Regions from separate parts of the Levilactobacillus namurensis genome, predicted to be linked through region 2. Evidence: predicted binding sites of a transcription regulator. Region 2 holds the regulator's gene; each other region holds the start of a gene.
What was found. Region 2 encodes CtsR, which represses protease genes until heat stress. Its sites were predicted from a motif close to TTGGTCAAAAAAGGTCAAANA; they were not measured.
Positions count from the first base shown of each region.

Region 1 (4,213 bases), 1.1 Mb from region 2:
CACCGCCAACAACGGTAAGCTTACTGAGTGCGCCCGGAGGGAATCGAACCCCCATTTCAAGAACCGGAATCTTACGTGCGATCCATTACACTACGGGCGCATATAGCCGTGTTCCTTTAACAGAACACTAACTACTATACCTGACCCCCATCTGAATTTCAAGGGGCAAACGCATTTTTCTTTAATCAAATCTCATCACAGGTAGACCACAGTCAGTCCCGCCAAGGAGACCCGCCCCTGGACGATGACCCGCGGCCCATCCGTGGCTGGTTGCTTGCCCTTGACGTCCACCCCGCCCAGACTGGAGTCTACCGCTAACTTGACGTTCCAGTCACTCGGGAAGTACAGGGTCACGCCCCCCAACGAGACGTCTAGGTTAACCACTGCCCCATCGGCTGCCACCTGAACGTCGTCAAAGTACACTTTCGCGTTCCCCATCCGGACCCGGACGTCGGCTTGTTGAAAGTCCTGCGATTGGAGGTACCGAATACTATCTCCCATGTTGACGTCAACCTGCACGTGGTCCTCATCCGTGGTCATCCGATCGGGACTACCCAAGCGTTCGTCCGAATCCTCCCAGTCATCTTCCGTGCCGGAATCAAAGTGGTAGTGGTAACTAATCGCGTGCGTGGGCTTCAACAAGAGCGTCAAACCAATGGTCACCAACAAGGCGACGCCCACGATAGTCCAGGGCCCCAGGGCCGTGATGCCCAACGGCCGGCGAAATAGAATCGCCAAGGCCGCCAACCCAAAGACGGTGCCCGTGATGCCTTTATGCGCCAAACTATAGATGACGATGGCGACCATGAAGATTGCAAATAGGATGCGCCAAAACCCAAACTCGGCGGGTAATCCGCCCAACTGGCCCATGACCACCAGGACAGCGCCAATGAGAAAGAAGCTCCCCCAAAACCAACGATGACTTTTTTTCATCATGACTCATTCCTTTCGTTCCAAGGCGTGCTTGACGGCACCGTAATAGCGCCGTGACACGTAGAGTTGCTTATGCGACTGCTGAAACTGAATCAGGTTACCGGTCAGTGACTTGCTCAACGTGGCAATCTGCTGGACGTTGACCACGGCGGACTTGGAGGCCCGGACAAACGTCGCCGGCAATTCGGCGGCCAATTGATATAGCGGCACGTGGGTGGTAACCACCCGATTCGCGGTATGAATCGCCACCTGGTGGCCGGTTGCCTCGCAGAACAGGATGGTCGCAACGGCGATTCGTTCGCGACGGCCCCGCTGGGTGACCACCAACTGCTGCGGTGGTGCTACGGCCGCTTGGATGGCCGCTACCAGCTGGGCCGTCGTCGCCGTTTGGGCTGGGACCCGGACCACAACGCTGGGGGCGGTCAGGTCCGAATCAATCTCGACTTTAACTTCCATCTCATCCCTCCCGTGGTGACCGCTCTGTGCCGCCGCTCCATCGCGCCGGTGCTTATTAATAGTAGACCACATCCCCGACTAGCTGTAAACACCGCCAGCCCAAGGGGCCAGTCAAGCCCCCTAACCGGTCATTTTTGTGACAGAATACGTGTCATTTGGCCGAACTCTGTTATGATAGGGTCAGTTAATCGGCAAATCAATCCAGGGGAAGACATATCGTTTGACCTGTTTTGACCAAAGCGGTACACTAACAACATGTTAGCAATCGCTAGCCACACAACGTAATCTAAGGAGGCTATCACGTCATGAATTTAGTACCAACTGTTATTGAACAATCATCCCGTGGTGAACGGGCATACGACATCTATTCACGACTCTTAAAGGACCGCATCATCATGCTTTCCGGTCCCATCGAAGATGACATGGCCAACGCAATTATTGCGCAACTACTCTTCTTGGATGCTCAAGACAACACTAAGGATATTTCCTTATACATCAACTCACCTGGTGGCGTCGTTTCTTCCGGGTTAGCTATCTACGATACCATGAACTTCATCCAATCTGACGTTCAAACGATCACGTTAGGGATGGCGGCTTCCATGGCCAGCGTGCTGGCTTCTTCCGGGACTAAGGGTAAGCGGTTCGCCTTACCACACGCCCAAGTCATGATTCACCAACCATCCGGTGGTGCACAAGGGCAACAAACTGAAATCGAAATTGCTGCTCGTGAAATCTTGAAGACGCGGAAGTTAATCAACCAAATCTTAGCTGACAACTCCGGCCAACCAATCGAACGGATCAACAAGGACACGGAACGGGATAACTACCTGAGTGCCCAAGACGCCGTCGATTACGGTTTAATCGACCACATTATGACCAACAGCAGCGAACAAAAGAAGTAATCAGTAATCATCACCTTAAAACGCTCGTCACAACCGTGACGGGCGTTTTATGATGAACCGAATCGACCCAAGGGGCAGATAGTGACAATCCCCCGCCTTACCGGTTGGGCCTGGAATCAATGATATGCATCGTCATACACTTGACGCTACAAACGGTTGCCGGTCTAATTCACACAAACAACCACTGTGACCTTATCCTGCTTGAGATGAGGCCTTTTTTACCCAATAATAGTCGTCAACAATATCCTTGAAAGTCGCGGCTTGATACTGCATCATATTCGGATATGGTTACACGATTGTGAGCCGAAAGGACGGCCAGATAAGGCGGATGACGATCACATCGGTAATTGTTTTATACGGAAGGCTTGAAGCCCAAGGGTCATGTCTGACTCTCAGCATCATACATTCCAAAAAAGCTCTGTAAAGCCAAAAGGTTTTACAGAGCTAATTTTTAGCTATTCTACAAACAACTTGGCTGACATCACCACTTAAGCCGTGGCTTCGCCCTCCCGCAGTTGCTTGGCATAATCGTTGATTTTACGTAGCCGGTGGTTGATCCCCGATTTGGAGATGGGACCACCCGGAACCAGGTCGCCCAGTTCCTTGAGACTGACCTCACGGTGCGCCAACCGGGTCTCGGCAACTTCCCGCAACTTGGTCGGCAACTGACCTAACCCCACCGTGGCTTCGATATATTGAATATTATCGATCTGGCGGGTCGAAGCGTTAGCCACCTTGTCCAGGTTCGCGCTCTCACAGTTGACCAGCCGGTTGACCGAATTACGCATGTCCCGCATGATTCGGACATCTTCGAACTTCAGCATCGACGTGGTCGCCCCAATCAAGGACAGGAAGGTGGCAATCTTTTCAGCCCCCTTCAGGTAGGTGATGTACCCGCTGCGTCGGACGATGGTCCGGGCGTTTAAGTCATAGCGGTTCATCATCTCAGCAATCATCTGGTTGTGCTCCTCATATAGGGAGTAGATTTCCAGGTGATACCGGCTGGTTTCGGGATTGTTGACCGAGCCTCCCGCGAGAAACGCCCCCCGCAAGTACGAACGGACCTGCAGATCCGAGTGCAAGATCTCATCGGGGACCGACTCTAAGAGTTGCATCCCGTCAAAAATCCCCAAGTCGGAGAGAACCTCCGTGGCCCCGTTCTTGACCCGCACGATGTACAGGTTATTCTTCTTCAACTTCATCTTCCGCCGAACCAACAATTCACTTTCCAAATCATAAAACTGCTTCAGTAACTGGTACATCCGTCGCGCAATCGCTGGGTTTTCCGTCTGAACGTTCAGGACGAAACGGTGGTTCGCCAGCCCCAGTGCCCCGTTCATTCGAATCAAGGCAACCAGTTCGGCCTTCGCGTTGGCCCGATGCACCTCTAGGGTGGTCAGTTCTTTTTTTACTTCACTTGCAAAAGACACGTTAAGCCCCCCCGTTCGCTCGGTAACGCGGCTGACCAATCAGGTTCAAGAGTTCTGAGACCACTTCTTGCCCATTATGGAACGCCCCGTTATCGCGCAATTGTAAGAAGTCCGTCGAGATGACCCGGCACCCTTGGCTGCGTAGGCCTTGAAAATCATGACGGACTGGTTGTGACATTTCATTCCACCGTTGGTAATCGATGTACTGGTCGGGCACCTTACGGGTGTTGACCAGGACCGTATCAATAAAGTTGCGGTGTAAGTGTTGGTTCAAGACGCGCACATGGTCGGCGTCCGTAAAGTTCTCGGTCTCGCCCTTCTGCGTCATGATGTTGCAGATGTAGACCACCTCGGCCTGCGACTCGCAGACCGCCCGGCCGACACTGTCGATCATCAGGTTCGGCAGGATGCTGGTAAACAGGCTACCGGGACCCAAGACAATCTGGTCAGCGTTCATGATGGCATCGATCACCGGTTGAACCGCGTGCGGCT
Region 1 covers NZ_CP134159.1:2,025,996-2,030,208, forward strand. Annotated here, with positions in the region: tRNA gene RIN67_RS09745 (tRNA-Arg) at 29-100, opposite strand; gene RIN67_RS09750 (LiaF transmembrane domain-containing protein) at 196-933, opposite strand; gene RIN67_RS09755 (LytTR family DNA-binding domain-containing protein) at 940-1,389, opposite strand; gene clpP (ATP-dependent Clp endopeptidase proteolytic subunit ClpP) at 1,695-2,291, shown strand; gene whiA (DNA-binding protein WhiA) at 2,780-3,721, opposite strand; gene RIN67_RS09770 (gluconeogenesis factor YvcK family protein) at 3,723-4,213, opposite strand, start outside.
Region 1: clpP (ATP-dependent Clp endopeptidase proteolytic subunit ClpP) is a predicted target of CtsR. The motif match lies at 1,607-1,627, and genes of this name have one in related genera.

Region 2 (4,213 bases):
TGAGGGAGTAGTTATTCAACTAACGGATATTTATTCAAAAAAGATATTCAAAAAGTTGTTGACAGCTGCTAGATGGCATGGTAAATTAGAATAGTTGTTGTGAGCGAGTTCCGTTACAATAGATTGTTTGAAAGTTTTCCGAATATTTATTCAAAAAGATTTCAAAAAAGTTGTTGACAAGCTTCACGCGACATGGTAAATTATAATAGTTGTTTCAAACGAGTTATTGATTAATTCGATTGAACGTTATGGAGGATTAGCTCAGTTGGGAGAGCGTCTGCCTTACAAGCAGAGGGTCACAGGTTCGAGCCCTGTATCCTCCATCGGGACTCCGGTTCCTGTGGAACCATCGTCACTACGCAGGTGTGGCGGAACTGGCAGACGCGCTAGATTTAGGTTCTAGTGTCTTATGACGTGGGGGTTCGAGTCCCTTCACCTGCATTAGGATTACAGCAAAATATGTTCCTTAATATTTTGCCGACTTAGCTCAGTTGGCAGAGCATCTCACTAGTAATGAGGAGGTCGGAGGTTCGAATCCTCTAGTCGGCATGGCACCATTAATTTAATAGCCAATGCGGAAGTAGTTCAGTGGTAGAACATCACCTTGCCATGGTGGGGGTCGCGGGTTCGAATCCCGTCTTCCGCTTTAACACCCTTTGCCGGGGTGGCGGAATTGGCAGACGCACAGGACTTAAAATCCTGCGGTCAGTGATGACCGTACCGGTTCGATCCCGGTCCTCGGCATTTAACTGAATAGTTATTATTTGCACCCATAGCGCAATTGGATAGAGTGTCTGACTACGAATCAGAAGGTTGTAGGTTCGACTCCTACTGGGTGCATTTTTGTTGCTTAGGTTTACCTAAGGACTTATCGGGAAGTAGCTCAGCTTGGTAGAGCACCTGGTTTGGGACCAGGGGGTCGCAGGTTCGAATCCTGTCTTCCCGATTGACTCGTGTGAGTCGTTGCATTATGATAAATACAGGTTTTGTTATCGGGAAGTAGCTCAGCTTGGTAGAGCACCACGTTCGGGACGTGGGGGTCGCAAGTTCAAATCTTGTCTTCCCGATTTTTTAGACCTTAAACCAATATAAACTTAAGTGGGTCCTGGCTTTCCATCGAATCGTTTGGAAGCCGGGACCTTTTTTGGTATCATGGATTACCAGAGCTTTCAGTTGCTGCTTTGAAGTCGTCCCCACTGATCGTTAGGCTGATAGGCGAGACTAGCCCCTGCAAATTAGGCGCTTTCCTATCATCTTGGCCCAAAAGAAGCTACTATATAAGTAGGGCTTTAGAAGCAAGGAGCTCGACGAACGACTGCCGGAAAGACGAATCAATTGCTTTTCTACTGGAAGTTCGTATAATATTAGTCAATATTAGTCAAGAAAACTGCGCAAAGGGGTGACGATAATGGAGAATCAAAATATTTCGGATATTATTGAAGCTTACCTCAAGCAGATCCTGGCTGATTCCCAGGAGGTTGAGATTCGGCGCTCAGAAATTGCGAACCAATTTAACGTTGTTCCCTCCCAGATCAACTACGTGATTAAGACGCGTTTTACGATCCAGGACGGGTACGTGGTACGTAGTAAACGGGGCGGCGGTGGCTACATTCGAATCGAGAAGGTTAAATTACTGGATAATCTAGACTTCATTGATTCACTAGTGACGGCCGTGGGTGATCAGATTACGCGCCATGACGGGTTAGCAATTGTCCGGAGCTTGTTTGAAGCGGGCTCAATCAATCGGCGAGAGGCCAACATTATGTTGGCGGCGATTGATAAAAGTGCTATTAATACCGGGAGCCGCGAGGTGGATGAACGCATCCGTGCGCGGGTATTAATCTCAATCCTCGACCACCTACGTTACGAGAGTTAAGAAAGTGAGGAGTTGCAATGGATAACCTATTTACACCCAGTGCTAAGAGCGTACTCGTTCTCGCACAGGAACAGGCCAAGTATTTTAAGCATCAGGCGGTGGGTACTGAACACCTGCTGCTAGCCCTCACCATTGAAAAGAACGGGATCGCCAACAAGGTCTTACAGCAGTTTTCAGTGACGGACGACGATGTTCGTGAAGAAATTGAACGCTTTACGGGGTATGGCACCTTAGCCAGCACGGACCAAGACAGTTACTTACCTTATTCGCCCAAGGCCAAGGCCATGCTAGCGATGGCTGGAGACGAAGCCAAGCGCTTGGGTGCTACTAAGATTGGGACGGAACACTTGTTGTTAGCCCTGTTGAGTGACGAGACGATTCTGTCATCCCGGATTTTAAAGAACTTAAACGTTGATTTGACCAGTGCCCGCAAAGTCGTTTTGCGGAAGCTAGGGATTGCCGATACGCCTAAGCGGCGGAATGATAGCCGTTCTCGGCGGGCGGCCGCTCAAGGCGGAACGCCGACCTTGGATTCCTTAGCCCGGGACTTGACCCAGGCTGCTAAGGAAGGCCGGATGGATCCCACAGTCGGACGCGATAAGGAAGTTAAGCGGGTCATCCAGATCCTGAGTCGCCGGACCAAGAACAACCCCGTTTTGATTGGGGAACCTGGTGTCGGGAAAACGGCGATCGCCGAGGGCTTGGCCCAACGGATCGTTGCGGGAGACGTGCCGGAAGATATGCAGCAGAAGCGGCTGATGATGCTCGATATGGGGTCATTAGTTGCCGGGACCAAGTACCGTGGTGAATTCGAAGATCGCCTGAAAAAGGTGATTGAAGAAATCTATAACGATGGTCACGTCATCCTCTTCATCGATGAATTGCACACCTTGATTGGGGCTGGTGGTGCCGAAGGGGCCATTGATGCCTCGAACATCCTGAAACCAGCTTTGGCTCGGGGTGAGCTGCAAACAATCGGGGCGACGACGTTAGACGAATATCAGAAGTATATTGAATCTGACGCAGCGTTGGAACGGCGGTTTGCAACGGTCCAAGTTAACGAACCAACGTCAGCTGAAGCCTTACAGATCTTGAAGGGCTTACGACCACGGTATCAGGACCACCATCACGTGAACATCACGGATGAGGCCTTGGACCAAGCCGTGAAGTTGTCCGTACGTTACATTAGCGACCGATTCCTGCCTGATAAGGCCATCGACTTGATGGACGAAGCGGCGGCTAAGGTCCGCATTGACCAGATGGATAAGCCAACGACGGCGTCGAAACAAGCGGCGGAGTTGACCCAACTGGCGAGTGATAAAGACACGGCAATCGAACAACAAGACTTTGAGAAGGCCGCCCAGTTGCGGACGCAAGAGATCGCATTACGTGAGAAAATTGCGGCTAGAGAAGCCAAGGCGGCGACGCAACCAGATGAGCCTAAGCATTATACCCTGAATGTAACGGGGGAAGATGTGGCGCAGGTCGTCGCTGAATGGACCGGTGTGCCGTTGACGCAACTCAAGCAGACCGATGCTGACCGGTTGGTCAACTTGGAAAAGATTTTACACCAGCGGGTCATTGGTCAGGATGAAGCCGTTTCGGCGGTGGCACGAGCAATTCGGCGTGCCCGTTCCGGTTTGAAGGATCCGAACCGGCCGATTGGGTCGTTTATGTTCTTAGGTCCGACCGGGGTCGGGAAGACGGAACTGGCCAAGGCGTTAGCCGCAGCGATGTTTGGTTCCGAAGACAACATGATCCGGGTCGACATGAGTGAGTACATGGAAAAGTATTCAACCAGTCGTTTGATCGGATCGGCGCCAGGCTACGTGGGCTACGACGAAGGCGGACAGTTAACGGAAAAGGTACGGCAGAAGCCATACTCCGTGGTCCTGTTCGATGAAGTCGAAAAGGCCCACCCAGATGTCTTCAACCTCCTGTTGCAGGTCTTAGACGACGGGTACCTGACCGACTCCAAGGGGCGGCGGATTGATTTCCGGAACACGATTTTGATTATGACGTCGAACTTGGGGGCTACCAAGCTACGGGATGAGAAGACCGTTGGGTTCGGGGCTACCGACATGGCCGATAATTACCACGCGATGGCGGATACCATTCGGCAGACGTTAAAGCAATCCTTCCGACCAGAATTCTTGAACCGGATCGACGAAACGGTGATCTTCCACGCCTTGAAGAAGCCGGAACTGCATCAAATCGTCAAGTTGATGGCTCAGAAGATCGTGCAGCGGGTCGCGGAACAAGACATCAAGTTGAAGTTCACACCGGCGGCTATCGATGCCATCGCTAAGGATGGGTATGACCCAGAGTATGGAGCCC
Region 2 covers NZ_CP134159.1:944,909-949,121, forward strand. Annotated here, with positions in the region: tRNA gene RIN67_RS04330 (tRNA-Val) at 251-323, shown strand; tRNA gene RIN67_RS04335 (tRNA-Leu) at 360-441, shown strand; tRNA gene RIN67_RS04340 (tRNA-Thr) at 477-549, shown strand; tRNA gene RIN67_RS04345 (tRNA-Gly) at 575-646, shown strand; tRNA gene RIN67_RS04350 (tRNA-Leu) at 659-744, shown strand; tRNA gene RIN67_RS04355 (tRNA-Arg) at 767-840, shown strand; tRNA gene RIN67_RS04360 (tRNA-Pro) at 873-946, shown strand; tRNA gene RIN67_RS04365 (tRNA-Pro) at 994-1,067, shown strand; gene RIN67_RS04370 (CtsR family transcriptional regulator) at 1,409-1,876, shown strand; gene RIN67_RS04375 (ATP-dependent Clp protease ATP-binding subunit) at 1,894-4,213, shown strand, end outside.

Region 3 (4,213 bases), 200 kb from region 2:
TCGGCAAAAGTATCCAGACAAGGAGATCATTGCGGTCTTCCAGCCCCATACCTTTAGCCGGACGATTGCGCTGATGGACGACTTTGCCAAGAGTCTCAACTTGGCGGATAAAGTCTACCTGACCAACATCTTCAGTTCTGCCCGGGAGACGCAAGGTGCGGTCTCCAGTAAGGACTTAGCTGCGAAGATCAGTAAGGGTGGCGAAATCCTGACGGTCGACAACATGTCACCGTTACTGGACTACCACGATGCCGTTGTGGTCTTCATGGGTGCCGGTGACGTTCAGAAGTATGAACGGGCCTACGAAGATTTACTGAGTCACTTGTCCTTAAAGAATAACTAAACATTGAATTAAATGGCTGTCACTCCGATTAGGGAATGACAGCCATTTTTTAGCGAGGCAAGTAACCATTAACCTGGTAGTAATGGCGACTGAGTGTTGTAATTTGAGCTTGAATGGCCGTATTAGCGGGAATCAGAAACATAAGGTGGTGAAGCACGCTTAACCAGTTGTGTAGGCGGGCGACACTGCTTAAGTCGTCAAAATCAAAGCCGTGCCAGAGCTGTTGGTCAGTCGTTGCTAGCCAATTCTTTAACTGGTCGGTCGTTAAATGGTGGGCCTGAGACGCCATCACAAGGGTCATGGCCAAGCGGGGTTCTTCGTCAAATTGAAAGACCTGAGTTTGGCGCAACAGGACCGTCGTCAAGGCATGTAGAGCGGTCGGGACGGCGTCGGGTGGGAACGCCGGGTGAGCCCAGGCAGTCCCCAATAGGTCAGCACCATGGGAGACCCCGTCAGCCCAACCGTTTACTGTCCAGCCACGTTGGTCGGTTTCACGGGGCAAATAAGTCAGCGCATCGTTGAAAAAATGGTCGCGCAACTTGGGAGTCACCCAATGGGTCTGGGCGTCATCGCTTAGGACTAACGCGGTTAATAGTGCAGTGAAGGTTCGCAGAAAAACTAGGGGACTTTGGGGGCCGTCAATGGATGCAAAGAGATCGTGATTTTGAATCAAGTGTTGGGCAATCCGATTTTTCTGATCAAGTGAAAGCGTCTGATGCTCGAATTGCTGGGCAAAGAGACTGTAAATCGTCTGGTCACGGACCGTCGGATCAAGGGCACCAATGTTGGCCAACATCAGGGTTAATTGAGCTGGTGTGAGGGCTTGGTCGGGGTGAGTCAGGGCCTGTTGCAGGGTTAAAAACTGGGGTGCCATGGTCACATCTCCTTAGAATTTATTTAAAATCGATTTGCAGATGAGGTTACTTTTGGTAGTCGCTAAATACGCGAACCCGTGTTTAGGTTCCGGCAAACCTACGGATTTGGGGACGTGGTTTGGGCGGAGGCGGCCTCCAACGTTGCACCAATCTTAGCATATGACTTGCTGGGCGTGACTAAAAAAGTGCCGTAATAAGGGGGTATCGTGATTTAACGGTGGATATTGGGGAATTATTAGACAGATTATTGGCCCTTTAGCGACGAATTTGCTAAACTATATCCCAGAAACCAAAAAAGTAGCTACACTTTGTTGTGATAGCTAAGTCGGGAATTGATTTGAAAAAGGAGCGTTTAAATGAACAATTATGAACAACAGCCCCGCGAGACGATTAATACCCAAGTTGGCCTGAATCGTTTTCTGACCAAGATGTTTGGTTGGATGGGGTTAGCGGTGTTAGTCTCTGCGTTGACCGCTTATCTGATGGTTACCAATGGTTCAGCAAGTATGATGCGTGGTGGTGGGATGTTGGTCGGTCTGATCGTCTGGTTCATCTTACCATTCGTGATTAGTGCCCAATCGATGAAACGGCCCACGGTCGCTTTCGGAGGCCTGATGGTGTACGCCGTGATTACTGGAGCTGTTATTTCCAGTTATGCCTTTGTCTACACGGGAGCCGCGATGGCACAAGCCTTTGTCTCGAGTGCGGCCGTCTTCTTGACCATGTCCGTGATTGGCTTAACCACTAAGCGAGATCTGTCACGGATTGGGACTCAGGCCACTGCGGCATTGATCGGATTGATTGTCGCCATGGTGATCAACCTCTTCTTGCGGAGCCCAATGATTTCGTTAATTTTCTCGTTCATTGCGGTGATTATCTTCTCCGTTTTGACGGCTTGGGATACGCAAAAGATGCAGAAGTTGTACTTGCAGTATGGGGATCAAGTTTCCGTAACTGGTTTGGCCGTTACGGGGGCGTTACAACTGTACTTAGACTTCGTGAACTTGTTCTTACAACTCTTACAAATTATCGGGATTTTTGGTGGCGGCAGTCGCGATTAATCTTGAAAAATGACTTAGGGAAGTCCCGGCTGAGGCCGGGACTTTTTTTGCGATGGCGGAAACCCAATCTTCCAGTGACTGGCGCTTGTCTGGAGATGAGCAGGTCAACGGCAGTCAGGCTGAATTTGGGCAGCATTAGTGCTTCGTGAGCCGAGGATTGACTTGGCACAATGACTCAAAAGCAAGCAGACTACCGGAACCGACGCTAATTTCTCCCAGCTTACTGATTTTTGCCCCATTCACTGGGGCTTTCCCTAGGTTTTGTTTCGGATTTGACGCGTTTTTTGGTAAAATAGACCCAGAATAGACGAACGCGACAGAAGAGCTGTCGCGTGGAAGGAGCCCACTATGGCGGAGAAACGATTGTTATTGATCGATGGCAACAGTGTTGCGTTTAAAGCCTTTTTTGCCCTGTACACCTCATTAGGTCGGTTTACCAATGGGGATGGGTTACACACGAACGCCATTTATGGCTTCAACACGATGTTAGAGACCATGCTGGATAAGGTTCAACCGACACATGCGTTAGTGGCCTTTGATGCCGGTAAGGTCACGTTTCGGACCAAAATGTATGACGATTATAAGGGGGGCCGTGCGAAGACCGCACCGGAGCTGTCTGAACAGTTCCCATACCTGAAGAAATTATTAGAGGCTCGGGGAATCAAGACCTACGAACTGCCGAACTATGAAGCTGACGACATTATTGGGACGACGGCTAAGCGCGCGGAGGCGGCTGGTTTCACGATCACCATCGTAACGGGAGATCGGGATCTGACCCAGTTGGCCAACGACCATACCACCGTGGCCATCTCTAAAAAAGGGGTCAGCGAAATAGAACGGTACACGCCCGCTTACGTGAAAGAAAAGATGGGCGTGACCCCGGAACAGATTATTGATATCAAGGGCCTTCAAGGCGATAATTCAGATAATTACCCGGGGGTTACAGGGGTTGGCCCTAAGCGTGCGGTTGACCTCATCGACCAATACGGTAGCGTTGAGGGCGTCTATGACCACATTGATGAGATTACGGCGAAGAAACTTAAGGAACATCTGGTGGCCGATAAGGACCAAGCCTTCTTGTCGAAAAAACTGGCCACGATTAATCGAGACGCACCGGTCGATCTGATCTTAGGGGACCTAACCTATGCGGGGCCTGATCGAGATGCCTTGATCGCGTTTTACCAACAGATGGGCTTTCGTAAGTTCTTACAGGGGATGTCGGTGGATGGCGTGACGCCTTCTGCGACCCCTGGTTTGAAAGCCATTGCGTATACGGTCTTAACAGCCGATAACCTGGCGGATGTCCAGGTGACGGATGAGTGTGCCTTCTACCTAGAAATGGATGGGGACAATTATCATCTGGCCAAGTTTGCGGGCTTTGTTATCGGTCACGATGACCACTGGTGGGTCAGTCGAGACGTTTCGTTGTTACAGATGGCGCCCCTTAAGCAGCTGTTGGAGAATGCACAGGTTGCCAAAAAGGTCTTTGATGCCAAACGGACCTATGTCGGGTTGAACCGGTTAGGCATCACGCTGGCCGGTGTGGATGGTGACCTATTACTCTGCTCGTACCTGCTGAACACTTACGACAATAGCAATGACTTGGGACGGGTTGCCGCAGAACACGGGTATGACCAGGTAGAGACGGATGAAGACGTGTATGGTCGGGGAGCTAAGCGTGCTATTCCGACGGATGATACGGTGTTCTTCAAACATTTAGCCCGAAAGGCACAAGCGATTGCCCGGTTGAAACAGACCTTGTTTAAAGATCTAGAAGAAAATGACCAGGCGGAGCTGTATCGTCAGATTGAACGCCCCATGGCCTTCGTCTTAGCACGGATGGAAATCGAAGGCATCACGGTCGATGCCGACGAGTTACGGGCAATGGGCAGTAAATTTAGCGAACAGCTAGCCGAGATTGAGCAAACGATTTA
Region 3 covers NZ_CP134159.1:1,141,967-1,146,179, forward strand. Annotated here, with positions in the region: gene murC (UDP-N-acetylmuramate--L-alanine ligase) at 1-343, shown strand, start outside; gene RIN67_RS05475 (DUF2785 domain-containing protein) at 393-1,217, opposite strand; gene RIN67_RS05480 (Bax inhibitor-1/YccA family protein) at 1,575-2,279, shown strand; gene polA (DNA polymerase I) at 2,628-4,213, shown strand, end outside.
Region 3: RIN67_RS05480 (Bax inhibitor-1/YccA family protein) is a predicted target of CtsR. The motif match lies at 1,464-1,484, and genes of this name have one in related genera.